One region of the Sphingopyxis sp. 113P3 genome, then DNA from elsewhere that is predicted to be linked to it. Evidence: riboswitches for the same ligand, from Rfam matches in the RefSeq annotation. Region 1 holds a riboswitch; the other holds the start of a gene.
The links. A riboswitch is a leader RNA that binds a small molecule or an ion and turns the genes downstream of it on or off. The one in region 1 is predicted to bind cobalamin.
Positions count from the first base shown of each region.

Region 2: another riboswitch for cobalamin. It lies ahead of cobW (cobalamin biosynthesis protein CobW); the one in region 1 lies ahead of LH20_RS08985 (TonB-dependent receptor plug domain-containing protein).

Region 1 is NZ_CP009452.1:1,851,718-1,867,861, forward strand. It holds gene LH20_RS08975 (ABC transporter substrate-binding protein) at 1-189, opposite strand, end outside; gene LH20_RS08980 (IS1380 family transposase) at 489-1,838, shown strand; gene LH20_RS08985 (TonB-dependent receptor plug domain-containing protein) at 1,938-3,809, opposite strand; cobalamin riboswitch at 3,886-4,076, opposite strand; gene LH20_RS08990 (protein adenylyltransferase SelO) at 4,162-5,625, shown strand; gene LH20_RS08995 (autotransporter assembly complex protein TamA) at 5,899-8,124, shown strand; gene LH20_RS09000 (translocation/assembly module TamB domain-containing protein) at 8,124-12,353, shown strand; gene LH20_RS09005 (hypothetical protein) at 12,353-12,574, shown strand; gene LH20_RS09010 (TMEM165/GDT1 family protein) at 12,817-13,386, shown strand; gene LH20_RS09015 (HEPN domain-containing protein) at 13,435-14,346, opposite strand; gene LH20_RS09020 (hypothetical protein) at 14,404-14,658, opposite strand; gene LH20_RS09025 (zincin-like metallopeptidase domain-containing protein) at 14,655-14,888, opposite strand; gene LH20_RS09030 (ArdC family protein) at 15,216-16,079, opposite strand.
Region 2 is NZ_CP009453.1:23,671-39,814, forward strand. It holds gene cobF (precorrin-6A synthase (deacetylating)) at 1-765, opposite strand; gene cobO (cob(I)yrinic acid a,c-diamide adenosyltransferase) at 1-11, opposite strand, end outside; gene LH20_RS21560 (cobyrinate a,c-diamide synthase) at 762-2,096, opposite strand; gene cobM (precorrin-4 C(11)-methyltransferase) at 2,093-2,878, opposite strand; gene LH20_RS21570 (cobalamin biosynthesis protein) at 2,875-3,255, opposite strand; gene LH20_RS21575 (bifunctional cobalt-precorrin-7 (C(5))-methyltransferase/cobalt-precorrin-6B (C(15))-methyltransferase) at 3,252-4,451, opposite strand; gene LH20_RS21580 (cobalt-precorrin-6A reductase) at 4,459-5,220, shown strand; gene cobJ (precorrin-3B C(17)-methyltransferase) at 5,184-5,957, opposite strand; gene cobI (precorrin-2 C(20)-methyltransferase) at 5,969-6,706, opposite strand; gene LH20_RS21595 (precorrin-8X methylmutase) at 6,703-7,332, opposite strand; gene LH20_RS21600 (precorrin-3B synthase) at 7,332-8,477, opposite strand; gene cobN (cobaltochelatase subunit CobN) at 8,474-11,758, opposite strand; gene cobW (cobalamin biosynthesis protein CobW) at 11,769-12,821, opposite strand; cobalamin riboswitch at 13,004-13,231, opposite strand; gene LH20_RS21615 (HoxN/HupN/NixA family nickel/cobalt transporter) at 13,318-14,364, opposite strand; gene LH20_RS21620 (TonB-dependent receptor) at 14,446-16,144, opposite strand, start outside.

The DNA of each region.
Region 1 (16,144 bases):
CGCTGCAAAGCTCGTGTCGCTGTCGACCTCGAACGATACGGCGCGGATCTGGTGCCGGGGCAGCAGCCCGAGCACCATCTGGTCGGCGCAGAAATCGATGCTCGCGGCGCCATGGGGCGCAGGCAGCGGCGCGCGGCTCTGGCAGCCCGCAAGGACTGCCAGCACCGCCAGGGCCGCCACGCGCTGCATCAGAAACCCCAACGCACCCCGGCATAGGCCGAGCGGCCCGGGGTGTTGTACGTAGCGACATTCTGATATGTCTCGTCGAAGAGATTTTCGACGCGGCCGAAGAGTTCGATTCCCGCGGCAATCGGATAGGAGGCCCTGAGGTCGACCAGGATATAATCGCTGAGCCTTAGCCGCTCTTATGCACCAAGGGGTGTCTGAGCGGTAGGCGGGAGTAGCGTAAAGCTCTGTTCTGAAGTAAGAAATTGGGTGTCTAAGCCGTCCCTGCTCCGGGACAGAAATTGCCATAGGCTACACCCGCCATGACCGACGTTACCTCAAGCTCATTTCGATTCCCAGCGGTCCAACGCAAGAAAGTCACGGCTGCCTTCGACGGCGGTCGCATCACGTCGGACGGCGGGGTTCTGCTATTGGCGCAGGCCGAGCGCGAGATGGACATCTGCAGGCAGCTGGCCACCTGCATCGCCGATCGGCGCGATCCTTCGCGGGTGGTCCACAAGCTGGATGACATTCTGCGGGCTCGGGTTCTGGCGATTGCCTGCGGCTACGAGGACGCCGACGACCTCGACGCCCTGCGTGACGATCCCGGCTTCCGCCTGGCGCTGGGCAAGCTACCGGGTTCGGGCGCGGGCCTTGCCAGCCAACCGACGATGAGCCGCTGGGAAAACGCACCCACCACGCGCGAGCTGGCCCGCATGATGGCCGCGATGGTCGACATCTACTGCGCCAGTTATCCATCCCCGCCCGAGGCGGTGACGCTGGACATCGATGACACCTGCGATGTCGTGCACGGCTACCAGCAGTTATCGTTCTGGAACGGGCATCACGGTGAGCGCTGTTTCCTGCCGATCCACGTCTACGACACGGCAACGGGGCGGCCGGTCGCCATGCTGCTGCGCACCGGCAAGACGCCGAGCGGCGCGGAGGCCGCGGGCCATATCCGTCGCCTGGTGCGGCAGATCCAGAGGCACTGGCCCACGACCCACATCACGATCCGGGGCGACGGCCACTACGGCAGACCCGAGGTCATGAACTTCTGCGAGGCACAGGGCATCGATTATGTCTTCGGCCTGCCCACCAACGCTGTGCTGCGCGCCGATCCACAGATCGTGAAGATTGCCGATGCCTGCGCGGTCAAGCGGGCCGAGGAACAGCACGTGGTCCTGCGAAATTATGCCCAGACCCGCTACGGGGCGAAAAGCTGGAAATGCCAGCGCCGTGTCGTCGCCCGGATCGAGGCCAGCACGCTCGGCATGGATATCCGCTACGTCGTCACCTCGCTCGAGCAGGGCTCGGCCGAGCACATCTACGACACACTCTACTGCGCCCGCGGCCAGGCCGAAAACCTCATCAAGTTGCACAAGGCCCAGCTCGCCAGCGATCGCACGTCATGCCGATCAGCCAACGCCAATCAGATGCGGCTGATCCTGCACACCGCCGCATTCTGGCTGATGTGGCGCATCCAGCAGGCCATCCCCAAGGCAGCCGCGCTTGCCAACGCTGAGTTCGCGACCCTGCGCCTGCGGCTCCTCAAAGTCGCCGCACGCGTCATCGAGACCGCCTCCCGCATCCGGGTCGCCTTCGCTTCCGCCTGTCCCGACGCCGCCCTGTTCCGGATCATCGCCGCCGCCCTCAGGCCCGCCCCGACATAGCCAGTGCGGCCGTGCCGCTGAACGTCCGAGCCCCTCCATCAAACCCGCAAGCCTCTCGATCCCACGCGATGAAAGACGCAGCGGAGGCACTCGGCCTGCTCAAACGCCCGCTGCCGCCAACGATTGATCTTCCCCAAGAACAACATCGTCACGAATAAGAGCGGTTAGGTTGTTCGCCCGGTCATCGAAGCTCTTGCCGGCATAGCGCACCGCGACCGAGAGATCGGCGCCCGATGCGGCGCCGCCGGGTGTCCAGGCGAGCTCGGCGTTGGCAAGATGCCGGGGGCGCCGCGCAAGCCGATTGCCTTCAAGCGGCGATCCCGGGGTGCGGTCGGTTGCCACGGTCAGGCTGTAGTTCGCGCGCACCGCGAAGCTGCTGCCAAGCTTTGCGCCCGCCTCGACCTCGACGCCCTCTGCCCGGGCACGATTGATATTGTCATAAGTGCCGAACGGCCGGTTCCCACTCGCGCAGATCGCGGGCACGGGATCAGGGACGGGCGGGCAGGAGACGAAATCGATGAGGTTGCGGCTGTCGCGGCGATACCAGGCGACATCGACAAAGTGCCGCGCATCGCCCAGCCGCGCGCCGACCTCGTAGGATTTAGCGCGCTCCGGCAGGAGCTCAGGGTTCCCGTAGGCCCCCGCCGAGTCCGAAAGCTGGAACAAGGTCGGCGCCCTGAAACCCTCGCGGTAGCTTGCGCGCACCAGGACATGATCCCCGAGTTTTTGCCCGATGTCGGCGGCAAAGCTCGTCGCGCCGCCAAAATCGCGGTGATCATCGCGGCGAACGCCAAAGGTCAACGAAAATGCACCGGTCGGGCGCGCAGCGAGCATCGCCCAGCCGCCAGTGGTCGCGGTCTGCCCCCGGTCGGGCGCGAAACCGTCGTCGGTGAGCGCGCGCGTCCATTCGCGCTCGGCCCCGGCAATCAGGCGAAGGCTGTCGCCTGCCGTGCTCCCAAAGACATCGCCGAGGCCCCAGTCGATGCTGTAGCTCAGCCGCTCGCTGCGCCCGCGGGCGCGAAAGGTGGGAGCCTCGCCGAGATCAGGATTGAAGTTGTCGCGATTGACGTCTGCGAAGGCGAATTGCAGCCGGTGCGCAAAGCCGCCCGCGCTGCTGCTACCGCCGGGGCGATGCTCGAGGCTCGCCGCGGCATAATGTTCCCTTGTCTTCTGATATTCGTCCGTGTCACCGAAGGTAAAGGCCGGCGGGGCAAAGCCGTCGAGCTCGACGCGGCTCGCGGCATAAAGTCCGAACGCCCTGAAGAGGAGGGTGCTGCCGATCTCGGTGCGATTGCTGAGATTGGCCGAATATTGGCGGTAGCCGTCACGCTCGGTTCCGGCGGCGGCGCTGCTGAAGCCGCGGGTGCGGACAAAGCCGCCGCCGATCCCGAACTGCGAGGCGCCGAGCGCGGCCGTGCGCAGCTGCCCATTCACGCGCACCGTATCGCGCGCACCATATTCGGCGCCGATCCGGCCCGAAGTGCCGCTTGCAAGGTCGGGGTCGGTCGAGGTGATGGACACCACCCCGCCGATCGCCTGGCTGCCCCAGGGCAGGCTGTTCGCGCCGCGCAGCACCTCGATACGGTCTATGCTCCCGAGCATCAGATTGGCAAAATCGAACGCGCCGTTCGGCGATGAGGGATCGCCGACACGCACTCCGTCGATGACGACGAGCGTCTGCGCGTCTTCTGCGCCGCGGATGCGCAGGCTTGCCACCCCGCCGAGCGCGCCATTCTGCGTGACATGGACGCCGGGCAAGCGCGCGATGAGGTCGGCCGCGGCGCCGTTTTGGGCGCGGTCAATCTCTTCCTTGTCGATGATCGACACCGACGCATTGGTCTCGGAAAGCGCCAGCGGCGCACCGATGACGGTAATCGACTGGTCATCGAAGGGCGCTTCGTGCGCCAGCGCGGGCGACGCTGCGGCGAGCGCGAGAAGCGACAGACTGGTTTTATGGGCAAGGGTCTTCATTCAGGTCCTCCAGCGTTACGGTCTTGCCGTCACGCGAGGATCCTCGCCTGCTCCCGGTGCACCCCGCCCGCGCGCAGATAACGGCGACGCTCTGGCAGGTCTCCTGGCTTCCGGGTCGCCGGTGGATTGCGGCCTTCCCGGGGATATGGTCCCCAGTGGCATAGTCGCATCCGCCTCGCCGGTTACAGTTGCGGGGGCAGCGCCGGATTTCACACCGGACTTCCCTTTTCATGCCCGGTAAAGGGCAACCCGAGGTCACGAGGCGGGCCGCTAGCAAAAGCACGCTCGCGCTGCAACGCCAACTTGCAATCAATGATGGGAGGCTCGACATAGGCTCCAACCAGGAGCCGGCATGCAAATCGCCTTCGACAATAGTTTTCACGCGACGATGGAAGGCTTTTATGCGCCAGCCGAGGCGGCGCGTCCTTCAACCCCGCGCCTTTTGGCGTTCAACCATGCGCTTGCCGCGCGGCTCGGGATCGACGCGACCGGCACCGGCGATGACGAACTGGCGCGTCTCTTTTCAGGTGCGGAGCTGCCTCCCGGCGCCGATCCGCTCGCGCTTGCCTATGCGGGACACCAGTTCGGCCATTTCTCGCCGCAGCTCGGCGACGGGCGCGCGCTGCTCCTTGGCGAGGTCGTGGCGCCTGACGGTGTCCGCTTCGACATTCAGCTCAAGGGTTCAGGACCCACGATGTTCTCGCGCAACGGCGACGGCAAGGCCGCAATCGGTCCCGTTCTGCGCGAATATCTCGTCTCGGAAGCCATGGCGGCGATGGGCGTGCCGACGACGCGCGCGCTCGCAGCGGTTGCAACGGGCGAGCGCGTCCAGCGCGAGCGCGCACACCCCGGCGCAGTGCTGACGCGCGTCGCGCGCAGCCATATCCGCGTTGGCACCTTCCAGTTCTTTGCCGCGCATTTCGGAGCAGAGCATGTCATCCGCCTCTCCGACTATGCGATCGCCCGCCACTTTCCCGAGCTCGCGGAGGCGGCGAACGCGCACCTTGCGCTGCTTGAGAGGGTCATTGACCTTCAATGTTCGCTCGTCGCTCATTGGATGAGCGTTGGCTTCATCCACGGCGTAATGAACACCGACAATGTCGCGATCTCGGGCGAGACGATCGATTATGGGCCATGCGCTTTCATGGACCGCTTCTCGGTGAGCACCGTGTTCAGTTCGATCGACGCCCATGGCCGCTATGCCTATGGGCGCCAGCCGCAGATCATGCATTGGAACATGGCGCGCTTCGCCGAAGCGCTGCTACCTGCGATCCACGCGGTCGATCCCGCTGACGTCGAGCGCGCAAAGGAGCTGGTCGCGGCAGTACCGGACCGGTTTCGGAGCGTCTGGCTCGACACCATGCGCGCGAAACTCGGGCTAGGTGAGGCAGCCGGTGGCGATCCTGAGCTTATCGATGAGCTGTTCGCCGAGCTTGAGCGCCATGGCGCCGATTTCACCGGCTTTTTCCGCGCGCTTTCGAGGCTTCTGCGCGGGGACCGCGCGGCGCTCGATGCACTGCTCCCCGGTGAAGGCGCGATGGGGTCATGGATCGCCGCATGGCGCGCGCGGATCGAGGAGGAAGGGGGAGATTTTGCAGAGCGTGCCGAAGCGATGGACGCGGTGAACCCGCTCTACATCCCGCGCAACCACCTTGTTGAGGCCGCGCTCGCCGCCGCCGAGGCGGGCGATATGACGCCGTGGCTCCGCCTCCTTGAAACGGTGCAGCATCCCTTTGCCGCGCGCGCCGACCGGGCCGAGTTTGCCGGGCCTGCGCCCGAGGACTTCGGTCCCTATACGACCTTCTGCGGAACCTGACGGGCGCCGGCTCGTTGACCCCTTGGGTGATCGCACGGTCCTGTCAGGGGGATTTCATCGCAAATGCTGCTTTTGTGCGATCTTCCTCGAGCAAAATCGCCTTGCGCCCCGCCGCGCCGCAAGCCACAAGTGCGCATCGGCTGTGCACAGATGCAAAATTCTGAAAATCCTCGCTTATTGACACCCGTCCGCCCGCCGCGGCTCCATCACGGACTGATTTTGTCCGCGTCGCTTTTCGCGTTTGGCTGGACGGGCTCTGCTTTTGCGCAGCAGGTGCCGCCTGCGGCCGCCGAAAGCCAGGAGGAAAGCCCCGCGCCGGACGCACCAGGCGAGATCGCGGCGCCGACCCCGCCGCCCGCCGACGTGATCCTGCCCGAGGTCGAGCCGATCATCGGCGACGACGAGTTTGACGATGCGATCCCGCCGATCAGCGCCGATGATGATCCCGAGCTCGACCGTCCGCTGGAATCGATTGCCGAATTTGAGCGGCGACAGGCGGCCGAGCGTGCGGCCGATGCCAGCAGCGATGGCGACGGGCCGCCGAGTGTCGATGGCACGCCGGTCCCGGCGCTCGCCGACGGGGATGCGGTCGAGGCGATCGGTGACGCACCGATCACCGATAGTGAACTTGCCGCACCGCTTCCTGCGCTCGAAAATTTCAACGTCGAGCCGGTCGAATTCGCCGAGCCCGAGGAGGCCGACGCGCATCGTACGATCGAATATACGGTGCAGGTCAACGGCCTTGCGGGCGCCGATGCGACGACGGGGGTCGATCTTGCCGACCTCTTCGGCGATCTTTCCGCGCTCTATGATGGCGATGGCAAAGCTGAAAATGGCGCGATGGTCCGCGCCCGCCTGTCGGCCGACGCCGAGCTCCTTCAGCGCATCCTCGCGTCCGAAGGCTATTATGACGCCAAGGTCGAAACGCGGATCGACCGGACGCCGCGAACCGAGGATGCCGGCGGGGATGGAGAGAGCCGGGCGCGGCGCCGGCGAGGGCCGCTCATCGCGGTCATCGACGTGACACCGGGACAGCGATACATCTTCTCCAGCATCGCTATCGATGCGAAGCCCACCGTTCCCCCGACGCTGATCAGCGACAACTTCCCGCTCAGCGTCGGTGAGCCGATCGTTTCCGAGCGGGTCCAGGGCGCCGAAGCCGCGCTCGCACTCAAGCTCCCCGAAGAGGGCTATCCTTTTGCGAAGATCGGCCAGCGCGACATTCTCCTCGACGGGGCGACGGGCGGGGGCGACTATACGCTGCCCGTCGACATCGGTCCGCGCGCGCGTTTTGGCGGGTTCGAGACGACAGGCGATCTCGCCTTCGATGCCGACCATGTCGAGGTCCTCTCGCGCTTCAGGCGCGGCGAGCTCTACGATAGCCGCATGGTCGATGACCTGCGGCAGGCGCTCGTCGCGACAGGGCTCTTCTCGACCGTTGCGGTCGAACCGCAGAAGACAGGCGAGAGCGCAGGGGATGACACCGAATATGTGACGATGCTCGTCACGCAGGATGCCGGCCCCCCGCGCACGATCGCGGCGAGCGCGGGCTACGGCACGGGCGAGGGGATTCGGCTTGAAGGGAGCTGGACGCACCGCAACCTCTTCCCGCCAGAAGGCGCACTCATCGTCCGGGGCGTCGCGGGAACGCAGCAGCAAGGGATCGGCGCGACCTTCCGCCGCTCGAACGCAGGCCGGCGCGACCGGACCTTCGAGCTGGTCGCCGAAGCATCGCGCAACAATTACAACGCCTTCGAAGCGCTGACCGGGCGCCTCGCCGCGCGGGTCAGCGTTGAGTCGACGCCGATCTGGCAAAAGAAATTCACCTATGCCTATGGCGCTGAGGTGATTGCGACGAGCGAGGATGACTATGATTTCGCGCGCGGCGTGCGTGATCGCGACCTTTATTACATTCTCGGGCTGACCGGGCAGGTCGGCATGGACCGCACCGACAGCCTGCTCGACCCGACCAAGGGCTTCCGCGTCACCGCACTCGTGCAGCCTGAAGGCTCCTTGAGCGGAAAGTTCACCCCTTATGCGCGCACCCGTCTCGACGTCAGCGGCTATTATCCTGTCACCGACAGCATCGTCGTGGCGGGACGCGTGCGGGTCGGCTCGATCCTCGGCGCCTCGCGCGAGCGCCTCGCTCCGTCGCGGCGATTCTATGCTGGCGGCGGCGGTTCGGTGCGCGGCTTTGGCTATCAGGAGCTCGGGCCGAAGGATCCCAATCTCGACCCGATCGGCGGGCGCAGCATCAACGAGGCGGCCCTTGAGGCACGCTACCGCTTCGGCAATTTCGGCGTCGTCGGCTTCGTCGACGCGGGCCAGGTCTATCGGGGTTCGACCCCGACCTTCTCCGACCTGCGCTTCGGGGCGGGGATCGGCGCGCGCTACTACACCAATTTCGGTCCGATGCGCCTCGACGTTGCGACGCCGATCGACCGCAGGCCAGGCGAGGCGCGGGTGAGCGTCTATGTCTCGATCGGTCAGGCGTTCTGATGGCAACGGACGCGCCCTTCGATGCCGAGGATGGCGCGCCCGCCGCCGCCAGTCCCTGGCCGCGCCGCATCGCGCGCTGGGCCGCCGCCGGGCTCCTCGGTCTTCTCGCGCTAGTCGCGCTCTTCCTCGTTGGCCTCAACAGCGACGCGGGGCGACGCTTTGTCGTCACCCAGATCGAGAAATATGAATTTGAAAACGGGATGAAGATCGGCATCGGTCGGCTCGACGGGTCGCTCTACGGCGCGATGATCGTCCGCGACTTTTCGCTGTCGGACACCAAGGGGCGCTTCCTCACCTCGCCTGAATTGCGCATCGACTGGCGGCCCTTTGCCTTCCTGTCGAACCATGTCGATGTGCGCTCGGCGACCGCGAGGCTGATCAATGTCGAGCGATTGCCCGAATTCAAGCCGGTGCCCGACACAGACGAGCCGCTGCTTCCCGACATCGACATCGACGTTTCAAGGCTTGAAGTCGACCGGATCGTCTTCGCACCGGCTGTTGCTGGCGAACGCCAGGAGGCGCGCCTCAGCGGCAAGATCGCTATCGCTGACCGCCGCGCGCAGGTGAATGCTGATGCCGAGACGATCGGCGCGAACGCCAAAGGGGACACGCTGAAACTGCTGCTCGATGCGGTGCCCGAGCAGAACCGGCTCGCGATGACGCTCGATATGCGCGCGCCCGCAGGCGGGGTACTCGCGGCGATGGGCGGTTTTAGCGAACCGCTCACCGCGAAGCTCGATGGGCGCGGCGACTGGAAGGCTTGGAAAGGAACGCTCAACGCCAACCTTGGCGCCAGCCCGCTGGCGCGCATCGCCCTTACCGCGCGGGACGGCGAATTTGCCGCCAAGGGCGAGGCTCAGCCCGCCAGGCTCCTCGCCGGAGCAAGCGCCGCGCTTTTCTCGCCCAGGACCGACATCGACCTCAAGGCGCGGCTCGCCGAGCGCAAGGCCGATCTCGACGGTCGACTTTCGTCGGAGGCGTTCCGCCTCGGGATCAGCGGCGGTGTCGATCTCGGCACCAATCGCTACGAGGACCTCGCTCTTGCCTTTGTGCTGCTGCGCCCCGGGGCCCTCGCGCCGGCGGTCCGCGGGAGCGGGGTGCGTGCAAGCGCGAAACTCAACGGCGCCTTCGCGCTTCCGACGGTCGAATATCAGGCAAATGCGGCGGCGCTCGCGGTGAACGACATCGTGGTCGAGGCGCTTAGCCTCTCGGGCAAGGCGCGCGTCGATGCCGACCAGATCCTGATCCCCGTCGCGGGGCGCGCGGCGCGCATTCGCGGGCTCGATACCGTCGCTGGCGGGACGCTCACCGCCGTGCGCCTCGACGGCGACCTTGCCTATGCCGAGGGCCGCATCCTCAGCGACAATCTGCGCCTGCGCTCGCCGCGCATCGACGCCAAGGCCATCATCGTCGCTGACCTCAACAAGGGCTTCTACACCGGCGCGATCGACGGGCGCGTCAACAACTACCGGATCGAAAGCGTCGGCCTGTTCAATATCGATACGCGGATGGACCTCAAGACCGAGCCGCGCGGCGGCTGGGCGATCGCAGGCCGCGTCCGCGCACGCTCGACACAGCTCTTCAATTCAGGCGTGCGCGACCTTCTCGGCGGCAATGCCGTGACGAGCGCCGACGTCCGCTATGGCACCGACGGCATTGTCCACTTTTCGGACCTGCGGCTGAGCGCGCCGCGGCTTCGCGTCACCGGCGGACAGGGGAGCTACGCGCCTGACGGCCGCATCCGGCTCGCGGCCCGTGCGCAGTCGGCCGACTATGGCCCGCTCGGCGTCGAGGTCGCGGGCACGATCAGCGACCCGCGCGCGGTACTGCGGGCCGAGCGTCCGGGTCTGGGGATTGGGCTTGCCAATCTCGAAGCGCGGATAAACGGCGCGCCGAACGGCTACCGGCTCGCTGCAACCGGCGATACTGACTATGGTCCCTTGTCAGCTGATGTCGTGCTGCTCACCGCAAGCGGACCGCTGACAATCGACGTCGAACGCGCGGACCTTTCGGGCATCGTGATGCAGGGTCGGCTGGTCCAGAGCGGGGCGGGACCCTTTGTCGGGCGGCTCGACGCGGCGGGGCAGGGGCTTGGCGGGCTCGTCCGCCTCAGCGCGGACGGTCCGTATCAGGCCGCCGCAATCAATGTGCGGGCCAATAATGTCACCTTGCCGGGCCCGGCGCAGCTCCGGGTCGGATCGGCAGTCGTCGATGCCGACGTCACGCTTTACGACCAGCCGCGGGTCATCGCGGACATCCAGCTTGCTTCAACGCGCATCCGCGAAGTCGACATTGCGGTGGGGCGCGTGAAGATCGATTATCAGGATGGACGCGGCAAGGCGCAGGCCCTCGTCGAGGGGGTGAGCGGCGTTCCGTTCCGCGTTGCGGTAAACGGCGACCTTCAGCCCGACCTCTGGCGCGCCTCGGTGCAGGGGCGCGCGGCGGGCATCGCCTTCAAGACGGCGTCACCCGCGCGGATCGTCCCCGGCGCCGATGGTTATGAACTATTGCCGACCACCATCGATCTCGGGCGCGGCAGCAGCGCCCGTCTTGCCGGGCGGTTCGGGGAGGGGGTCATGCTCCAGAGCCGGCTCGACCGCGTCAACATGACGCTCCTCAACGCCGTCTATCCCGACATGGGGCTTGGAGGCCGCGCGAGCGGCAGCCTCGATTTCGAGCAGGCGAGCGCGGACGCCTTTCCCCGCGCCGACGCCAGGCTGACGGTCAACAATTTTACCCGGACGACCGCCGCGACGGTGAGCGAGCCGGTGGACATTAATTTTGCAGGCAAGCTGCTCGCCGACGGCGGCGAGGCGCGCGCCGTGATCCGCAAGCGCGGCAGCGTGATCGGGCGGCTGCAGGCCTCGCTCCGCCCGCTTGGGCCAGGCGCGGGACCCTGGACAACGCGCCTCAGCGCCGCCCCGCTGTCGGGCGGCGTCCGCTACAACGGACCCGCCGAAACTCTCTTCTCCTTCGTCGGAACGGGCGAGCAGCGCCTCTCCGGCCCGATCGCGCTGGCAGCCGATTTCAGCTGCCGCGTCGCCGACCCCTGTCTAAACGGCGTCGTACGCGGGAACGGCATGGTCTATGAGAATCTCACCTACGGGACGCGGCTCACCGATATCGTGACGAACGGCCGCTTCACGGGCAACCGGCTCGAGATCGAGCAATTTACCGCAACCGCGGGCGACGGGTCGATCAAGGCGAATGGCTTTGTGAGCCTCGCGGCGGCCGATGGTTATCCGATGAAGATCGAGGCGACGCTCGACAATGCGCGGCTCGCGCGCAGCGACAATATCGGCGCGCGCGCCACCGGCAATCTGACCCTTGAAAAGGCTAAGGGGCAGGCGGCACTCCTCTCAGGGAGCCTCAGGCTTCCCGAAACGCGCTACCGGATCGTTCGCGAGGGCGCAGCGCAAGTCCCGGTGCTCACCGGCGTCCGCCGCAAGCCCCCGGCAGGACGCCAACGTATCAGCGGCGAGGGGCTCGCGGCGGTCGGCGGCAGTCTCTTTGATCTCATCCGTCTCGACATCCGCCTGCGCGCGCCAGACCAGATCTATGTGAGCGGCATGGGGCTCGAAACCGAATGGCAGGCCGACGTGACGCTGCAGGGGACGACCGAGGCGCCGCGCGTGACCGGCGAAATCGACCTCGTGCGCGGCACGCTCGGCTTTGCCGGCCGCTCGTTCGATCTTGAGGAGGGCAAGGTGACCTTCCCGACGGGCGATGCCTATGATCCCTCGATCCGCCTTCTTGCGAGCGACACGATCGAGGAGGTGACGGTCAACGTCGCGGTCTCGGGCCGTGCGATGAACCCGCAGATCAATTTCTCAAGCGTGCCGGGGCTGCCGCAGGACGAAATCGTCTCGCGCATTCTCTTCGGCGACTCGATCACGACGCTGTCGCCGCTCCAGGCGGTGCAGCTCGCCTCGTCATTGAATGCGCTGCGCAGCGGCGGCGGGGGGCTCAGTCCTTTGGGCGCGCTCCAGTCGGCAACGGGCATCGACCGGCTGCGCATTCTGGGGCCCGATGATACGCAGGGCCGAGGCACAGCGCTCGCCGCCGGGCAATATATTTCGAACGATATCTATCTTGAGGTGATCACCGACGCGCGCGGCTATACCGCGACCCAGCTCGAGATCAGCCTGTCGCGCGCGCTGTCGCTTCTCAGCCAAGCGGGCGGCTCGGGCCAGTCGAACCTCTCGATCCGCTATCGCAAGGATTATTGATGCGCGTGGCATTCCTCTTGCTTGCGCTTCTCTCCCTCGGTGCCTGCAAGGATGAGCCCGATTTCGAGACGCGCTACGAAAGGGCCGTGAAGGAGGTCGATGCGAGGGCGAAGGCGATGGACGCCGACATCGCCGAGGCCGAGCGAGCGGCAAAGGCCGCAGGGGTAGATCCATCGGTCCCGGCCGAGCTCGGCGAACGAGGCGAACCACTTCCACAATAGCCGGAGCTCGCGGGGCTTGCCTTGCGCCGATCCGCCGTCTAACGCCTCCCCGTCATCTGGGGAGTAGCCAGCCGCCCGTTCGGGGCGGGCCGCCGCGTCAACATGCTCGGCCGAGAGGTCGTGGTGCGGTGGAAGCGGGTCACCGCTTGGGCGAGACCAATGGCGTCGACCTTTCGTCCGGGCCGGGCGGCGGGTTCGATAGCCGTTGGAATCGCGCTGCCGCCCGGCCCCGAGGTTTGTTCATGGAAGCCATTTTGACGTCGACCGCCGTCGTCGCCCTCGCCGAGATCGGCGACAAGACGCAGCTGCTCGCCATTCTTCTTGCGACGCGCTTCAATCGTCCCCTTCCGATCATCTTCGGCATTCTGGTTGCGACCCTCGCGAACCATGCACTCGCCGCGCTGCTCGGCGCGCAGGCCGCCGCCTTCCTTGACAGCCATGTCTTTCGCTATGCGGTTGGCGCCTCGTTCCTTGCGATGGCGATGTGGACGCTCATTCCTGACAAGCTCGACGACGAGGAAGCACCCAAGCCGCGCTTCGGCGCCTTCCTGACGACGCTTGTTGCCTTCTTCCTCGTCGAGATGGGCGACAAGACGCAGGTGGCGACGATCGCGCTTGGCGCGCAATATCAAAGCGTCCTCTGGGTCACGGCCGGGACCACGCTCGGCATGATGATCGCCAACGTCCCGGCGATTTTCCTTGGCAATGAGCTGCTGAAGCGCGTGAACCTTGCCACCGTGCGACGGATCACGGCGGCGCTTTTCCTGGTGATCGGTCTCTGGGTGATTGCGCAGACAGCGGGCTGGCTCTGATCCATGGTGTGAAGCGCTTGCTCATCGCCAGGACCGATCACTTATCGTTTACGGTGAGTCCGTCCGGAGCGCGTCAATATGCTCGCGACAAATCGTCTCGACGAGACCTTCGAGCATGGCGACGCGCTCGCCGATCCAGCTCAGCTCCTCGACGCTGATCTTGAATTGAGGCGAGTACCTGGCCTGGACATACGCGAGACGCAGCAGCTCGAAGCAGCGGCGGCTGAATTTGTCTTTGCGCGGCCAGGCCTCGGCGAGCGCGGGCGCGATCTGCTCGCACTGCGAGCGCAGGAAATTGAGACGGTGCGATTTTGGCGAGTACAGACACAGCACGAGCAAGGTGCAATGATAAAGGCGCTCGGTCGCCTGATGAAACGCGAACGCGGCTTCTTTTGGTGCGTCGGTTGAAGAAAAGAATTCCGCGCCACGCCGGAAATTCTGCGCACTCTTGAACCACTCATCAAAGTATTTCTCCGCCTCAACCCGCGCTTCCTCGGACGGCAGGTTGCGCGGCTGCGCAAACTCGAACCCTTCGGCCTCGTAGAGCGCGATGCCTTGCTCGATGATATCGACGAAGAAAGGGCGCCCGCGCTCAAGCTGCGCGTTCACGTCCTTCAGCGAATGCACGATGAAGCTCACCGGTGCGCTCAGCGTCTTCGCGATCGTCACCTCGCGCATCAGCCGATCCTCGGCTGCCGACCAATGCTCGAACTCGGTGAGCCGGTCGTAGTTGACCACGACGAGGATGTCATAGTCAGAGTGATATCCACCGACCGGGTCATCGACCCAGTCACCGCGGGCGTAGCTCCCGTAGAGGATGACCTTGAGGATGCGGCCCTTGCGGTTCCAGTCGGCATTGCCGCGCGCGTGCGCGGTCTCGAATTCCTCGAACAGGATGCGCACGACCTCGGCAATTTCGCGCTGCTTGGCTGGCGGGAGATGATCAAGGCCGGTTCGCATATTCTCTACCCTGAAAGGCGGCGGGCGGGAAGGCAAGCCCATCCGGCCCGCCGTGTCTCAAAGCCATGGCCAGACGAGCCAGGGCAAGCGCGCATGGAGGCAGCGCGACCAGATGCCGAGCGCGCGCGCGAATTCCTCGGTGACCTCCTCGACGGTAATGCCGTGCCGCGTGGCGAGCTCGTGATAGGAGGTCTTGTCGAAGCGGATCGCGAGCAGGATATCGCCTTGCCTCGCACTCATCTTGGCAAGCGCGATGCGCATGCGGCGCTCGGTATCCTCGATGCTGACCTTGGAAAGATCGCGCCGCCTCATGGTGCGTCTCCAGCAAGGGCGAGGAGATAATCGCTCGCCTTGCTCGCAAGGCTCGCTGCGCGAAAGATTGCCCTCTCGTCGTCACGAAGCACCGAGAGCCACGAGGCAATATAATCTGAATGCCGCACGGTCGGTGTGATACCGAGCGACGCGCAGGTGAAGGCCGCTGCAATCTCGGCGATATATCCTGACAGTCCAGCGAAAAATGGCGGTTGGAAGGTGAAAACCATCGGTGCCTCCAGCACTGCCCAAAAACCCCATGGCTCCCCCGAGGCGGGGGTGGGCGGCGAGAACGACCGGAGAGGCCCGCGCAAGCGGGGGGCCGCACCCGGAGGGGCGAAATGAAATGGAGCAGCTCGGCGAAGCCGGGCTTGCGGCGCGCCGTGGCGGGCCTAGCAGGGAGCGCCGACCAGACCCGCATCGAGGGAGGCACGAAAAATAAGCGCCGCCGCGCCAGCGGCGTCCGCTGGTGAGCGGGCGAAGCCCGCGCATCGCCGTGCGCGACGAAGCGGCCGAGCCCGCGAGGGATCGACCGCTCGGCTTTGGTCGCTGCTGGATCATGGCTGACGGGCGTGCATCCAGTCGGCCGCTGCCTGCGCCTTGCTCGCCGCGGTGAAGATCGCCCGCGGCTCGTCCTTGAGCAGTTGCAGCCAAGAGGCGATATAGGCCGCGTGATCGGGTCGCGGTTCGTGCGCGATCCCAAGATCGGCGAGCAGGAACGATGCGGTCAGTTCGGCGGTCGCTTCCTCCATGGCGAGCGCGTGCCTGGTCCACTTGGCGCTGAAATCCCGGTCAAGCCGATGGGCTGCGCCACTGGCATGAGCTGCCTCGTGAATATGGGTGGCGTAGAAGCCGTGGGCATCGTGGAAGGCGCTGAAATCCGGCATGTGAATGCGGTCTTCGGCGATATGATAATAGGCGCTGGCCGAGCCGTAGACAGTATCGATGCCGAGCGCGGCGATGAAGGCTTCGGCGGCGGCGAGGCGTTCGCTCTCAGGCAGGTCCGGCGCCGGTTCGGGCGCGTAGCCATCGACCTGATCGGCGTTGAACAGGCTGAACGCCTTGGCGAAAAGCCGTCGATGGTCGTCATCGCCGCCGGCGTCGTCACCCTTCGCGCGAAACTCCTTCCAGAGGACGCCGAGGCTGGCGTGCTCGCCCTTGCGGACCTGCGCGCCGAGCGCCTGCCACTGGCGATAGGTGCCCCAGACCCCGCTCGCGTAGCCGCTGCCATAGGCGGCCGCCCAGAGCGAGATCGTATTTATGCCGCGATAGGGCTTGCCGCTGGCGACGTTGGTCGGGCGGGTGACGTCGGCGCCAAAATGATGCCACGGCATGCGCCAGGTGCCGGTGCCGGCTTCGATGGCGTCGACGATCGCTTGCGTGACGCGAGCGTAGACGTCTGAGCGTGGTGAGGCTGACATGATATGTTCTCCGTTCTCGCGCCGGGGACCATCCCCGGCGGCGGAGGCCCGTTCGCGCCGGGCAC
Region 2 (16,144 bases), on a different replicon from region 1:
TCAGGTTCCATCGGCCAATTCCCTTCGCATGAGATAGACATCCATGATCCAGCCATGGCGCGCGCGCAGTTCCGCCCGGCGCAACGCGATCCGGGGACCGGCTTGCGCCAGGGGGCCCTGTTCCAGCGCCTCGTGCGCCATGCCCAGATAAGCGCCCCACCAGATGGTGATGCCTTGCGGTTGCAGCCCCTCGAACGCGCAACCGCTGTCAAGCATCACGACAATCGTGTCGGCTCCGGCAGGCCAGCCATGGGCGCGCAGCAGCCGCCCGGTGGTGATCGTCACCGGGCCGGCCAGCGGGTTCAACGGCATGGCATGGGCAGCGGTCAGCGCCTGAATACTGGTGATGCCCGGCACCACCCGCACGGCGATTTCCACCCCCGCGCTGCGCAGCCGGTCAGCAATGCGCAAGGTGCTGTCATACAGCGAGGGATCACCCCAGACGAGCAGCGCCAGCTTGCCACCGCCGGGCAAATGTTCGGCGATCTGCACCCGCCACGCATCGGCAATGGCATCATGCCAAGCGTTGACGTCATCCAGATAAGTGGCCCCATTGCCGCGCACTGGCAAGTCAAATTCCACAATCCGCGTTGGCCCCGTCAGCACCTGCGCGCAGATCTCCCGGCGCAGGTCGATCAGATCGGACTTGGCCTGCCCCTTGCGCGGCAACAGGATCAGGTCGGCACGGTTCATCGCCGCGACAGCCTGCGCTGTCAGGTGATCGGGGTTGCCAGTGCCGATACCGATCAGGTGGAGGTCGATCATTGGGCATCTCGGCACGAAGCGGGCGCGATCATGTGGAAATAGCTGCCGGTGACATGGCCGCGATGCGATCCGCTTTCGGCCACCGCCGCGCCTTCGGCATCGGTCACAAGCGCCAGCGGCGCGTCGCTCTGTTCGGCAATGGTTGAATAGTGGAACTCGTGCCCGCGCAGCCTGGTCCCGGCGGCAAGGCGCGATACCGGCACCAGCAGTTCGGCATGGCGATAGCCAAGGTGCATCTTGCGCTGGGCATGGCTGGTGACAAGCCCCAGCAGCCCGGCCATCCGGTGCCGTTCTCCGCTCTTGTCGATCAACCCCTGCCCCAGCACCATATAGCCGCCGCATTCGCCGTGCACGGGCCGCGTTTGCGCATGGCAGCGCAGGCCGGACAGGAATGTTGCAGCCGCCGCAATGGTCCCGGCGTGCAGTTCGGGATAGCCGCCGGGCAACCACACCAGATCGGCATGGGCGGCAGGCGCTTCATCGGCCAGCGGCGAGAATGGCAGGATCTCCGCCCCGGCGCGCCGCCAGCCTTCGATCAGATGCGGGTAGACGAACGAAAAGGCCGCATCGCGCGCCATGGCGATCCGCTGGGCCGGAGGGGCAGGCAGGTTGCCGCCGTCGGCTTGTGGTGCGGCACCAGCGGCAAGGCGAATAACGTCAAGATCGACATGGGCGCGCAGGAACGCTGCAAACTCGGCAATCGCGCGATCAAGGTCGGGATGCTCCACCGCCTGAACCAGCCCCAGATGGCGTTCGGGCAGGGTCAGGTCGCCGCGCCTTGGCAGGGCGCCCAGCACCGGAATGCCCACCGCCTCCATGCCCTTGCGCACCAGCCGTTCATGACGCGGACTGGCCACGCGGTTCAGGATCACCCCGGCAAATGGCAGCCCCGGATCAAGGCTGCTGAACCCCAGCGCGGTGGCGGCGGCGGACTGCGCCTGCCCCGACACATCCAGCACCAGCACGATCGGCCAGCCCATCCGGCGGGCCATGTCGGCGCTGGCACCATTGCCCGACGCACCCTTGCTGGCCACGCCATCGAACAACCCCATCGACCCTTCGGCCAGCACCATGTCCGCGCCCCCGGCCTGCGCCGCAATGGCAGCGATCAGATCGTCCTCCATCGCCCAGCTATCGAGATTGAACGACGGCCTGCCACTCGCCGCGCGGTGAAACGCCGGGTCGATATAGTCCGGCCCGCTCTTGAACGGCTGCACCGCCAGCCCGTCTTCGGTCAGGGCGCGCAGCAGGCCCAGCATCACCGTGGTCTTGCCTGTGCCCGATGCGGGGGCGGCGATCATCAATCCCGGAGTCTGGTGGCGCGCGCTCATTCGGCCGCACCGCCAAAACGTGACGTGGCATCCTGCGGCCTGAACCGGCGATCATAACCGGGCGCATAGAGGCTGCTTTCGGCAAAATCCTGCGCCGCCAGCACCCGCCCGACCAGGATCAGGGCGGTGCGCTCCATGCTCCCGGCGATGGCCTGTTCAATAGTGTCGAGCGTGGCGCGCACGATCCGCTGATCGGGCCAACTGGCGCGCCAGACCACCGCGACGGGGCAATCCGCGCCATAGGCCGGCGTCAGGTCCGCCACCACTTGCGCCAGATTGTGAACCGAAAGGTGAATGGCCAGCGTCGCGCCGGTCACGGCAAAGTTGGCCAGGCTTTCGGCGGGCGGCATCGTGCTGGCGCGGCCCGGTGTGCGGGTCAGCACCAGCGATTGCGCCAGCGCGGGCAGGGTCAGCTCTGCCTCCAGCGCAGCGGCGGCGGCGGCGAAAGCCGGGACGCCGGGTGTGATCGTAAAGGGAATGTCCAGCGCGCGCAGGCGGCGCAACTGCTCGCCCATGGCAGACCACACCGAAAGATCGCCCGAATGCAGCCGCGCCACATCGTGCCCGGCGGCATGGGCGGCGGCGATTTCGGCCATGATCTGGTCCAGTTCCAGCGGCGCGGTGTTCACGATCCGGGCGCCCGGCGGGCAATGATCCAGCACGGCGACCGGGATCAGCGACCCGGCATAAAGGCACACCGGGCTGCCCGCGATCAGATCGCGTCCGCGCAAAGTGAGAAGATCGGGCGCGCCGGGACCGGCGCCAATGAAGTGGACGGTCATGTCGGGGTTCCCTGAAGGTTGACACTGGCAGCAATGGCGCACGTCGCCATGCGATCGGGGGAGATGTGGCGCGGCGACAGCAGGCGCGCACCCGCGCCAGCAGCGGCAAGCGCGGACGCTTCGGCCACGCTGCCGACGTGACGAGCGTTCAGGCTGGCGATGGAGCGCGTGGGGGTGGAAACGGCAGCCAGTGCATCGGACGCCACGCCCATCAGCGGCAGGCCCAGCGCTTCGGCCAGAGGGAGCAGCGCTGCGAGCTTGTCTTGCGCCGTGGCCAGATGCGTCACCGGCGGTTGCCCCTGCTCCGCCAGCGCGAACGCCGCGCGCAGCGAAGGCAGGCCGACGCCTGACCGAAAGCCGAACCCGGCGATGATCACAGCGTCACGCTCCATTGCACCACCGGATAGCGCGCGCGCCAGCCGTGCCGGTTGCCCAGCGGTGCGGCGTCGGCCAGTTCGATGCGCAGGAGGCTCCCGCCCTTCTGGCCATGCCACCGGGCTAGCAGCGCTTCTGATTCCAGCGTCACCGCATTGGTCACCAGCCGCGTTCCGGCGGGCAAACGTGCCCATAGCGTGTCCAGCAAGGCTTCCGATAAACCACCGCCGATGAACACCGCATCGGGCAATGGTCCCGGTGGCAGGGCATCCGGCGCAATCCCGACGACAACTTTCAGCCGATCAACGCCCAGCGCAGCGGCGTTGGCCCGCACACGGTCCGCGCGCACCGGATCCGCCTCTATCGCACAGGCCCGGTTGGCCAGGTGGGCCAGCAGCCATTCGATCCCGATCGATCCCGATCCCGCGCCAATATCCCACAGCAGCTCACCCGCACACGGGGCCAGCGCCGATAGCGTCAGCGCGCGTACCGGACGCTTGGTCAACTGCCCGTCGGACGCAAACCAGTGGTCCGGTCGGCCCGCCGTCAGCGGCAAGGACGGGCCATGCCCGGCACACTCGATCCCGGCCGCTACCGGATGGGCGATGTCGGTGAAAGACAGCCCCTCGGCGCGCGCGGTGCGAACCCGTTCGCGCGGCCCGCCCAGCGCTTCCATCACATGCAACGCTGACGCGCCAAAGCCTTGGCCGGTCAGATAGTCCGCCAGCGCGGCCACCGCCGCGCCATCGCGCAACAGTGCAATGACGCGCCGCCCTGGTGCCAGGTGGGGCTTGAGCCGATCTAACGGCGCGGCATGGAGGCCAAGACAGGCCACATCCTGAACCGGCCAGCCCAGCCGCGCAACCGCCAGCGTGAAAGTGGAAGGCGCGGGGATCGCCACCCATTCGCCCGGATCAAGCAGGCGCGCCACACTGCTTCCCGCCCCGAACCAGAACGGATCGCCCGATGCCAGCATCACCACCCGCTGCCCGCGATGTTGCATCAGCAGGGCAATGCCATCGGCAAAGGGTACTGGCCATTCGATCATGGTACAGGTAATCGCGGGCAGCAGCGACAGGTGCCGTGCCGGTCCCATGACCAGTCCGGCCTGCGCCAGCGCCGTGCGGGCGGCGGCGGAAAGGCCGTCCGGCCCGTCCTCGCCAATGCCGATGATCGTCAACCACGCTTCAGGAGCCATATCAGCCATGCCCAACGTCCTCCTGCTGGGCGGCACGACAGAGGCCAGCGCGCTTGCCCGCCTGCTTGGCGCGCGGGGCATTGCGACGACGCTCAGCTATGCCGGACGGACCGAAAACCCCCGCGCTCAACCGGTGCCGGTGCGTGTCGGCGGGTTCGGCGGTGTGGCGGGGCTGGCCGATTATCTGCGCCACCACCGCGTGACTCATCTGGTGGACGCGACCCACCCCTTTGCCGCAACGATGAGCAGCCATGCCGTGGAGGCGGCCCGCCTGGCCGGAGTGCCTCATGTAGCGCTGACCCGCCGGGCGTGGCAACCGGTCGCCGGAGACCGCTGGACCCGCGTTGCCAGCATCGACGGTGCGGTGGCAGCGCTGGCCGGGCACTCCCGCCGCGTAATGCTGGCGCTGGGCCGGATGCATGTGGCAGCCTTCGCTGCCCAGCCGCAGCATCATTATCTGTTGCGCTTTGTCGATGCGCCAGACCAGCCGCCGGGCTTGCCCCATCACACCCTGATCGTCGATCGCGGGCCGTTCACCGCCACAGGCGACAGCGCATTGATGGAGGCGCACGCCATCGATCTGGTGGTGTGCAAGAACGCTGGCGGGCAAGGCGCAGAGGCCAAGCTGATCGCCGCACGGGATCTGGGCCTGCCGGTCCTGATGATTGATCGCCCTGCCGTTCCGGGCCGGGCCGAATGCTATCGCCCGGAAGATGTACTGGTCTGGCTGGGTCATGACGCCGAACCCAAGGCCGAACGCGACGTGTAGAGGATCGGACCGAGCTTTCGCCCACTTGTCCGTTCGATGATCCGCGTCAGGCTTGATCCGACGATCACCATGGTCCGCATGTCGGCCATGTCTGCACGGGCCTGACCCAGCGGTACGATCCGCAATTGCTCGTCGGGCGTCGATACGGCGCGGGCGAACAAGATCGGGCGATCCGGGCCGCACACTTCGCGCAGCAATTCCAGCACACGTTCGAAACCTTCGGGCCGGGCTTTTGACCTCGGGTTGTAGAAGGCCATGGCAAAGTCCGCCTCTGCCGCCAGCCGCAACCGTTTTTCGATCAAATTCCACGGCTTGAGATTGTCCGACAGATTGATCGCGCAAAAATCATGACCCAGCGGCGCCCCCGCCCGCGCGCTGGCGGCCAGCATCGCGGTGATGCCGGGCAGCACCCGGATGTCGAGATCGCGCCAGTGGGCCGGGCCTGCCTCCAGCGCCTCGAACACGGCGGCGGCCATCGCGAAAACGCCCGGATCGCCCGATGATACCACCACCACGCGCCGCCCCTGCGCCGCGAGTTCCAGCGCATGGGCGGCCCGGTCCAGCTCCACCCGGTTATCGGACGGATGCAGTGTCAGCCCGGCGCGCGGGGCGATCCGGGCGACATAGGGAATATAGCCGATGACATCGCTTGCCCCGGCCAGAGCGGCGGTGACTTCGGGCGTAATCAGCGCCTCGTCGCCCGGCCCCAGACCGGCGATGGCCAGCCAGCCGCTCATGGCCCCGGCACTCATGGCCGGCGCCCCTGGCCGTGAATCAGCAGGATCGAGAAATAGGGCGTGACCGTTTCGGCCTCGATCAGCCGCGTGACCCGCTGACCTGGCATGGCGGCATGTTCGACCAGCCATGCCGCATCCTCGCGCCCGGCAGCGGCCACCGCGCGGCGCAGTTTGGGCAGGTTGCGCCCGATCTTCATCACCACCAGCGCATCTGTATCGCGGATGCGTCGCACCAGTTCATCCTCGGGCAGGGTCGCCATCGCGATGGTCAGCACATCGTCGCCCCAGGTGATCGGGATGCCGGTTGCGTTCCACGCCCCGGCCATGCCGGTGATACCCGGAACCACTGCCACCGGAACCGTGCCCGCCAGCCGGGTGTGCAAATGCATGAATGAACCGTAGAAAAACGGATCGCCCTCACACAGCACGACCACGTCTTCGCCTGCCTGCGCCAGCATGACCAATCGCTGCGTGCATTCGGCATAGAAAGCGGAAAGACAGTCGTTGTAGCGCGGGTCGGATAACGGAATCTCGGTCGTCACCGGATATTCCATCGGGATTTCGATCACGTCGGGGCGCAGCATTCCTTCGACAATCCGCCGCGCCTGTCCTGGTCGCCCGGCCTTGCGGAAATAGGCCACGTGGCGGGCGCCACGCACCAGCCGGTCAGTGCGAACGCTCAACAGATCGGGCGCACCCGGACCCAAACCCACGCCGTGGATCGTCCCGCAGGAAAGGGCCGCGCTCATTCGGTGCCGCTCGCCAAAGCGTTGATCGCAGCAACCGTGATCGCGCTGCCGCCCAGCCGCCCTTCAACGATGCAGCACGGCACCGGCGGCGCGGCCCATAACGCGGCCTTGGATTCGGCCGCGCCGACAAAGCCCACCGGACAGCCGATGACCGCCGCAGGGCGCGGGCAATCGGGATCTTCCAGCATATTCAGCAGATGGAACAGCGCGGTTGGCGCGTTGCCGATGGCCACCACCGCGCCTGCCAGATGCGGCCGCCACAGTTCCAGTGCGGCGGCAGAGCGGGTGTTACCCATTGCCCGCGCCATGTCGGGCACTTGCGGCGCATTCAGGGTGCAGATGATCTGATTATCAGCAGGCAGCCGCGCACGGGTGATCCCTTCGGACACCATCCGCGCATCGCACAGCACCGGCGCGCCAGCGGCCAGCGCCGCCCGCGCCGCACTGGCAAAGCCGGGTGAGAAGCGGATATGCGCGGCAAGGTCCACCATCCCGGCGGCGTGGATCATGCGCACCGCCACCGGTTCCTCATCAGCGAAAAAGGGCGCCAGATCGGCTTCGGCGCGGATCATGGCGAAAGACTGGCGATAGATGGCCGCGCCATCGGTTTCATAGATATGGGGCATCAAGCGGCTCCGAAATGGGCGAGAAGCTCGGCTGGGCTGAGCGCAGAGCGAACTGGCAACGCACCGGCGGGTGCGTTCAGGGAAAGATCGAACAGGCCATCGCGGCCGGTCAGCGTGACATCGGCGGCGCGCTGGCGGGCGCAGCCCTTGGCACAGCCCGAAACATGCAGCCGCCCGGCGACATGCGGTGCAAGGCGGCGGGCAAGATCGCGGGTTTCAACCGAGGCCTGCGGGCAGCAGGGCGCGCCGGGGCAAGCATCGACATGCAGCAGCGGGTCGGCAGGATTATCGATCAGCCCACCGGCGCAAACGGCAGGCGCGCCTTCCACCAGCAGCACACGCCACGGCGTGATCCGCACCGCTGCGGCGGGCGATGCTTCCACCATCCCGGCCAGTATCCGCGCCTCTATCCGGCCAAACGGCAAGCCATAGGCCCAACTCCCATCACGGAGGCCCAGATCATGAAGGCCCGGCACGATGCAAGCAGCCGACGGCGCGGGCAGAATGTCGCCACAGGCCCATTCGGGCAGGACCAGCCGGTGTCGCGCCATGCGCCCCGCTTTCGCGCCGCCGCTGGCCGCAAACCAGTGGGCGAGCGCGATCAGCGCGTCCACTTCCCTGCCAGCAGCAACCGCCATACCGGTGGCGCGGCCATCGGCGCGCAGGATCAGACCGCCATCGCCGCCGCGCTCAATGCGGAAATCGCCCGCCTCGCCACCCAGAATGCAGGTCTGACCGGCATCGATGGCAAAGCCCACTTTACCGAGCAGATCGGGCAACTCATCCAGCCGGGTCAGCAACGCGCCCGCAATGCGATGGCTGTCATCACCGACCCGCCAATCCGGCGCGACCAGAATGTTGCGCCGCTGTTCGATGACAGGGTCAGGGTCCACCAGATCCAGCACCAGCAACCGGTCGAGCAGCGCCTGCCAGCCAGTTTCAGGCACCCCGCGAAGCTGGAGATTGGCGCGGGCGGTCATGTCGATCAGGCCATTGCCGTGCACCACGGCGGCATCGCACAGGCCCAGCACTTGCGCCCGCGTCAGGCGGCCAAGCCGAGGCTTTACCCGCACCAGCAGCCCGTCGCCCGCCATCATCGGGTGCCAGGCATCGGGGCACCAGCCCTTCACCGCAAAACTGCTCATGCCCTGTCCTCAAGCCTTGGCAGGCTGGCGAGGATGGAATTGCGCCGGGTCTGCCACAGCCCGGCGGCATGGAGCGCGGCAAAGCGGGCTTCCATCGCCGCCAGCGCAGCCGGATTCTCGCGTTCAAGAAATGCGCGAACATCGGTCTGGCCCAGTGTCGCGTCGTGATAAAGGTCGAACAGATGCGGCGGTACGCTGCCTGAAAGGTGCGCAAAGGCACCCATATGGTCCAGCGTCGCGGCCAGTTCTGCCCCCCCGCGAAAGCCGTGCCGCATCATGCCCGCCACCCAGCCTGGGTGCGCCGCGCGGGCGCGGACCACGCGGGCGATCTCTTCGGTCAGGGTGCGCGCAACGGTGCGCCCCGGATCGCGATTGTCGAGGTGGTAGAGCGCCGCCGAACCACCGATCAGCGCCTTGGCAGCGGCAAAGCCCGCCTCGTGCGCGGCATAATCGGCGGCCAGCAGCAGATCGGTTTCGGGCAAGTCCTGAAGATGGACAAAGGCGTCCGCTCCTTCAACACGCTGGCGCAGGCCGTCAGGATCGGCAAAGGTTCCGATCGCATCGGAGGCTGCGTCAAACGCATGGTCCGATGCCGCCAGCCATGCCTCACCAGCAGCGCGCCGGGCCGCTTCAGTATAGACCTCGGCTGCATCGCCAAGACCCAGTCCATAGCTGCCGGGGGCCGGGCCATAGACGCGCGGTGCCGCAGCCTGCCCTGCAAACGGGTTCCAGTCCGCCGGTTCATCGCACAAACACAGCGCGCGCACCGCTTGGCCAAACAGTATCGGCAGCGCAGGAAAGGCATCGCGGAACAGGCCGGAAATCCGCAACGTCACATCGATACGCGGCCGGTCCAGCAGCGCCAGCGGCAGGATTTCGATGCCTGTTACCCGTTCGGACGCGGTGTCCCACAGCGGCTTTGCGCCCAGCAGGTGCAGCGCCATGGCGAATTCCTCGCCCGCCGTGCGCATCGTGGCCGATCCCCACAGATCGACCACCAGCCCGCGCGGATAATCGCCGTGATCCTGCAGATGCCGCCGGATCAGCTCCTCTGCCAGTGTCACCCCTTGGGCATGGGCCGCGCGTGAAGGCACGGCGCGCGGGTCTATCGCATAAAGGTTTCGCCCGGTTGGCAGCACATCGCTGCGCCCGCGAAAGGGGGAGCCGGAGGGACCGGGCGGAACGCGGCGTCCGTCGAGTGCCGCCAGCAATCCGGCCCGCTCGGCTGCGCCCTGATCTCCCCGCCCGAACACATGCAGCCCGTCACCGAACTGGCTGTCCTTTACATCGCAAACGAAGCGGTCGATCCGGGTGATCGCCTCGACCAGCGTGGCCGCGTCATCAAGGCCCAGTTCCGCCTCAAGTCCCAGCACGCGCGCTTCGTCGCGGATGTTCACTTGCAGACGGTCGCGGCGGGCCGGGTCCAGCCCGCCAGCGTTGGAGAATTCATCCAGCAGCGCCTCGATCCGGGCCAGCCCCGCACCGCTTTGCGTTTGCACCAGTGGCGGGGGAACGTGCCCGATCGTAACCGCGCTGATCCGGCGCTTGGCCTGCGCCGCTTCGCCGGGATCGTTGACGATGAACGGATAGATCACCGGCATCGCGCCGGTCAGCGCCTCGGGCCAGCAAGCATCGGACAGCGCGACTGATTTGCCCGGCAGCCATTCCAGTGTGCCATGTGCGCCGATATGCACCAGCGCGTCCACGCTTCGCTGGCGCAGCCACAGGTAGAACGCCACATAGCCATGGCGCGGGCAGCGGGACAGGTCGTGATAGTCGCCGTCGCGATGGGCGCGTTCGCCGCGTTCGGGCTGCAAGGCTACCAGCGCGTTGCCGATGGGCAGCGCGGCAAAACGGAACGCGCCATCGGCGGCGGCAGCATCGGCTTCCGGCTCGCCCCATGCGGCGAAAAGTTCAGCGCGCAGGGTATCGGGCAGTGCTGCCAAAGCCTTGCGGTACTCTGCCATCGGCCAGTGCTGATGTGTGCATTGAAGGAGCGCTGCCAGTCCGGCCTGCGCGTCAGTGGCATATCCCGCCTCGGCCAGATCGGCCAGGATCGCCTCGGCAGAAGCCAGCGCATCCAGCCCCACGGCGTGGGCCATCTGGTATGTCTTGCCGGGATAAGTAGACAGGACCAGCGCAACCCGCCGTTCTGCAACCGGCGTTTGGGCAAGTGCGATCCAGCCCGCCACCCGCGCGGTGATCGCCCCAACCCGGCCTGCATCGGCGCGATGGATGGTGCGGGCAAAGCCAAGCGCGGGATCGCGCGTCCCCGCCTCCTTGAAGCTGGCGACGCCTGCAAACACCCGCCCGTCAATTTCGGGCAAGACCACGTGCATGGCAAGGTCTGCCGGGGAAAGCCCGCGCGAAGCCGCTGCCCATCCCGCGCGCCCGGACGTGGCCAGCGCCAGCTGAAACACGGGAACGCCCGCGCCATCAAGCGGGGTGGCGCCGTCATCGCCCCGCGCGGAAAAAGCGGTAGCGTTGATGATCGCTGCCGGGCCAAGCCCGCGCACCCAGCGGTCCACCTGTTCGCGCACCTGCGGGGCTTTCAGCGAGGGGACGAAGATCGACAATGCATCGAAACCGCGCTGCTCGAACGCGGTATGCAGGGCGGCAAATGGGTCCAGATCGTGGGCGGTCAGGTAAGAACGATAGAACACGATCAGGACCAGCGGCCTTGCGGGATCGCGCGCAAAGGCTTCAAGATCGATCACGCCCCGGCCGGGATGCCAGCCTCCCGCCATCAGCAGCGGATCGAATGTCCGGGCGGGGGCATCAATCAGCCCCGCCAGCTGCGACAGCGCGGCAAGCGCCGCCTGCGCCGCCCTTGCACCGCCAGCATCGCACCACTGCGCAAGTTCGCGCAACGCGGTCACCGGCACGGTCGAGGCCGCATCCAGCCGCGCATCCTCAAAGCCGTCGCCGGGCAGCACGGCCAGCACGATCCCGCGCGACCGGGCCAGCGCCTCGACCTGTTGCAGCCCGTAGCTCCAATAGGGCGTGCCGCCGATCAGCCGGATCAGGATCGCCTTTGCGCCCGACAGCGTCCGCTCGGCATACGTGTCGACCGACAGCGGATGCATCAGCGCCGCCAGATTGGCGAGCCGCAGCGAAGGAAATGTCGCATCGTCTGCACGGGCCTGATGCCATGCCGCCGCGAACGCCCCCAGATCGCTGTCCGAAAAGGACAGGACCACAAGATCCGCGGGCTCTTGCCCCAGATCCTGCGGGACGGCGGTTTCCTCCATCCCGTGCGTTTCGCGGAAAATGACGTGCATGGCCCGCGCCTTACGCCAGCAGCACCGCGCGAATGGCATCGGCGTCGACGTGATCGTGCTCGGCAATGGCGACCAGCGTGGTGCGGCGCGGCTCGTCAGGGCGCCACGGGCGATCGTACTGGTGCCGCACCCGCGCGCCCACCGCCTGCACCAGCAGCCGCATCGGCTTTCCCGCAACGGCGGCATAGCCCTTTACGCGCAGGATATGGTGATCGCGGGCCAGCGTCTCGATCCGCGCGACCAGCGCCGCCGGATCGGCGATCTCGCCCCATTCGATAACGGTGCTGTCAAAGTCGTCGTGTTCGTGATCATCCTCACCATCATGGTGCGATGGGCGCGCGGCGATGTCGTCCTCGGCTGCGGCATCAAGCCCCAGGATCACACGCGGATCGACCACGCCTTCGGTCAGTTCTATCACCGGAACCGGGCGACTAAGCTCTGCCGCAATGATCGCGCGCGCGGCGGCTACGCCTTGGGGTCCGGCCAGATCGACCTTGGTCAGCAGGATCATGTCGGCGCAGGCCAGCTGATCCTCGAACACTTCCGACAGCGGCGTCTCGTGATCGATGCTCGGATCGGCGGCGCGCTGGGCGTCAAGCGCTGCCACATCGGGCGCGAACCGGCCTGCCGCGACCGCTTCGGCATCGGCCAGCGCCAGCACGCCGTCCACGGTGATCCGGCTGCGGATCGCAGGCCAGTCGAACGCCTTGAGCAGCGGCTTTGGCAACGCCAGACCCGATGTCTCGATCAGGATGTGATCGGGGCGCGGATCAAGCGCCAGCAGCTTTTCCACCGTCGGGATGAAATCGTCCGCCACGGTGCAGCAGATGCAGCCATTGGCCAGCTCTACGATGTTTTCCGCCGGGCAATCAGGAATGGCGCAGGACTGCAGAATCTCGCCATCCACACCCAGCGAACCGAATTCGTTGACCACCACGGCCAGCCTGCGGCCACCGGCATTGTGGATCAGGTGGCTGATGAGCGTGGTTTTCCCCGCGCCCAGAAAGCCCGTGATGATGGTGACCGGCACCTTGGACAGGGACGCCTTGGACAGGTCTGGCATAGTAACTTCCCCGCGCGCCAGAGCGAGACACGGCGGGGCTTGCCGGACAAGTCCGGTCGGCGCGCGACGACGGGCGGGCGCGACAAAGCACCCGTAACCACGCAACCCGTGCAGCCCCAGCCACACAGCTTCGTCGCTCAGACGGAGAGTTACCGTGCCGTGACCATCCCCTGGATCAGGCAAGAGCGACCGGTGCGCCGGCAGGTCTCCTGGCTCGCGGGTCACAGCTTGATGCACGCCTTCCCAGACTTGGCGCTTGCGCGCTGCCCAGTGGCTGCTCCTGAATTCAGGAGCATGTGCATCGCGCTATCCGCTTACAGTTGCAGGGACAGCCACGGATTTGGGAGCACGCTCCCGCACCGCATTCCCGATTAAGCCCCTTGCGGGGCACCGGCGCGATCATTGAAGGGCGGGTTACCCCGATCCTTCACCGCGCGCTCTAGACGAAAATGCCAGCCAAGCCAATTGATGATGTTGCTTCACGCAACGTGGACGGTCAGGCACCGACCGAAACCTCGATTTCATCGAACCGCTTCCATCGATAGATCGCGTAACTCGCCAGCCAGCAGAACACGAAAAGACCGATGATGGCGAAGCCCAGACCATTGAAATTTTCACCCAGTTCAATGGCGATCCGCCATGGCGCACCCGTAAGGGCCAGCTTGTCGCCAATCAGGGCCAGCGTTTCGATTCCACCAATGACAATCGCCACGATGGCCGAGATCAGGGTGATGGTGATGTTGTAGTAGAGCTTGCGGATCGGCTTCACGAAGGCCCATTCATAAGCGCCCAGCATCACCACGCCGTCCGCCGTATCGATGAGGGCCATACCGACCGCGAACAGGGCGGGCAGGACCAGGATTGTCCCGATCGACAGGCCATCGGCGGCCTGGCTGGCCGACATGCCCAGAATGGCAACTTCGGTTGCTGTATCGAACCCAAGCCCGAACAGAAACCCCAGCGGGGCCATATGCCAGCTTTTGTTCACGAGGCGGAACATCGGCCTGAACAGTCTGGAAAGCAGACCGCGCCCACCCAATAGCAGATCAAGATCGTCCTCGGCATAGCTGCCGCCTGCACGAACATGGGCAAAAGTCCGCCAGACAGAGCGCAGGATGACCAGGTTCATGCCGGCGATCGTGAACAGGAAAAGCGCGGAAATCACGGTTGCAATCACGCCACCGATTTCCTTGAAGGCGCCGAACTGCGACAGCGCGCTGGCCGTCACCGCAATGATGATCGATGCTATGGCAATGATTCCGGAATGCCCGATCGCGAACCAGAATCCGACCGAAACCGGGCGCTGCCCGTCCTGCATCAGCTTGCGGGTCACATTGTCAATCGCCGCAATATGATCGGCATCAACCGCGTGACGCAGGCCCAGCCCCCAGGCAAGCACAGCGGTGCCGAGCATTAACGGCTGTGCATGAAACAGGCTGAATGCCCAGACCCAGACCCCAATGTTGGCGGCGATCAATCCGGCAAACAAGGCACCAATTCGTCGGCGCAGAGACAGGGATGGCAGTGACTTCGTGAGGTGCATGATTGGCTCGGCGATTGAGGAATATACAAACGAAGGATGGCGCCGCAGACGTGCTGCAGCGCCGCCCATCAAGGGATTTCGCTAGAAATTGACCTTTGCGCCAATCCTCACAGTTCGAGGCTCGACCACGCGGCTCAACCGGCCTTCCACCGGAGCACCTGCATCGAAGGCGGGGATGTAGGACTCGTAATAATAGGCGATGTCCTTGTCCCGGCTGTCGAAGATGTTCAGCACTTCTCCAAATATCTCGACCTTCTTGCCCTTCCACGCGGCCCGGGCATTCATGACGGTGCTGCCTCGATCCCGGACACTGTTGTCCTCGACAAGCGGAGAAGGTCCAAGGTGGCGCACCCGAATGCTGGCTTCCCAGGGATCAAGAATGATGGCGGCACCGGCTGAAGCCGCGTTCTCAAATGCATTGGGGATGTGATCGCCATTGTCGAAGCGCGCATGGCTGGCGGTATAGTTTCCATCAAGCGCAAGCCAAGGGAACGGCCGCCAGAAGGCGACGATTTCATAGCCATGACGCCCACTGGCACCCGACGGTTCAACAGCATTGGAATCGCCAATGAAACGAAGTTCGCTGCCGACATGCAGCCACCAGTAAGTCGCGGTTAACGTGACCCCGGAGAATTGAATGCGTCCTCCCAGTTCCTTGCCGATGCCGCGAACCAGAACGGGAACAGGCGTGTCCCTGTTGACCGCACCCCGAACATCGTTGGAATGGAATCCACGGCCCCAGTTGGCGTAGAGTTCAAGATGCGGCGTAACCTGATAGGCGATTGACGCCTTGGGAGAGAGAATCGACGCTGAGCCACTGCCTTCGCCCAGCGACGCCGCAACAGAATCTCGTGCACGCACGGAATAGTGATAATAGTCCCCGCGAAGACCACCTGTCACACGCAGTCCCGCCAAGGGTTTCCAAGCGACTTCGCCGTAGAGCGCGGAAGACAATTCCCCGACCCGAAAGTGCCCGAGAGATTCAAGAAATGCGCGGGCAGCCGTTCGATCGACACCAACATTCCCGACGGCGTCGTATCTGTTTTCGGTGCCAAGGCTCACAGCCAGACTGTCAGCGATTTCCCAATGTTTTTGTGCGGACAGCCCGAGGACCCAACGCCGGTCGAACTGCTTGATCTGCGCGCTTGTGCCATCCGGATCGGTGTAAGTGGGGTTCGAGAACATCGACCAGTCGTAAAACTGGGCATAGACATTGGCGCGCCATGTCGGTTGCTTGACCGCGATGTTAGCCACCAGGCGCGTCGTCTCACCCCGCGCGGAAGGATCTGGAGAGCAGAACACATCCGCACACAACGCCGTGCCGATAATGCGCTCGGGGATTTGCTCGGTTGGGTGCCATGTCGCCCGGTAGGCATGGAGAGATGCCTCCAATGTGCCCGCACCGGTCGGCATGCTATATTTCGCGAACCCCGAGTAATGGCGCAGACGTTCAGGTTCCTGCCACGGTCCGTCATAGGCCTTGGCCTGGGCGACAAGCGTGAGGTCTCCGCCGCCCAGGTCGTGCAATGTTCCACCCGCAGCGACGCGGCGCCAACCATATGAACCAGTCTCGGCCGATGCCCATGGCCGGTCATAACCCTTGATGGTCGTCATATAGGCTGCTCCCGCCAGAGCGAAATCACCGCCATCGGCGCGGTAGGGCCCTTTACGAAAATCCTCCCGGCCCACGATCTCCGGAATGAGGCCGTTGAGGTCGAGATAGCCATGACCATGTCCGTGGGTACGAAAGTTCATCTGCACATCATCGATATAGGTACTG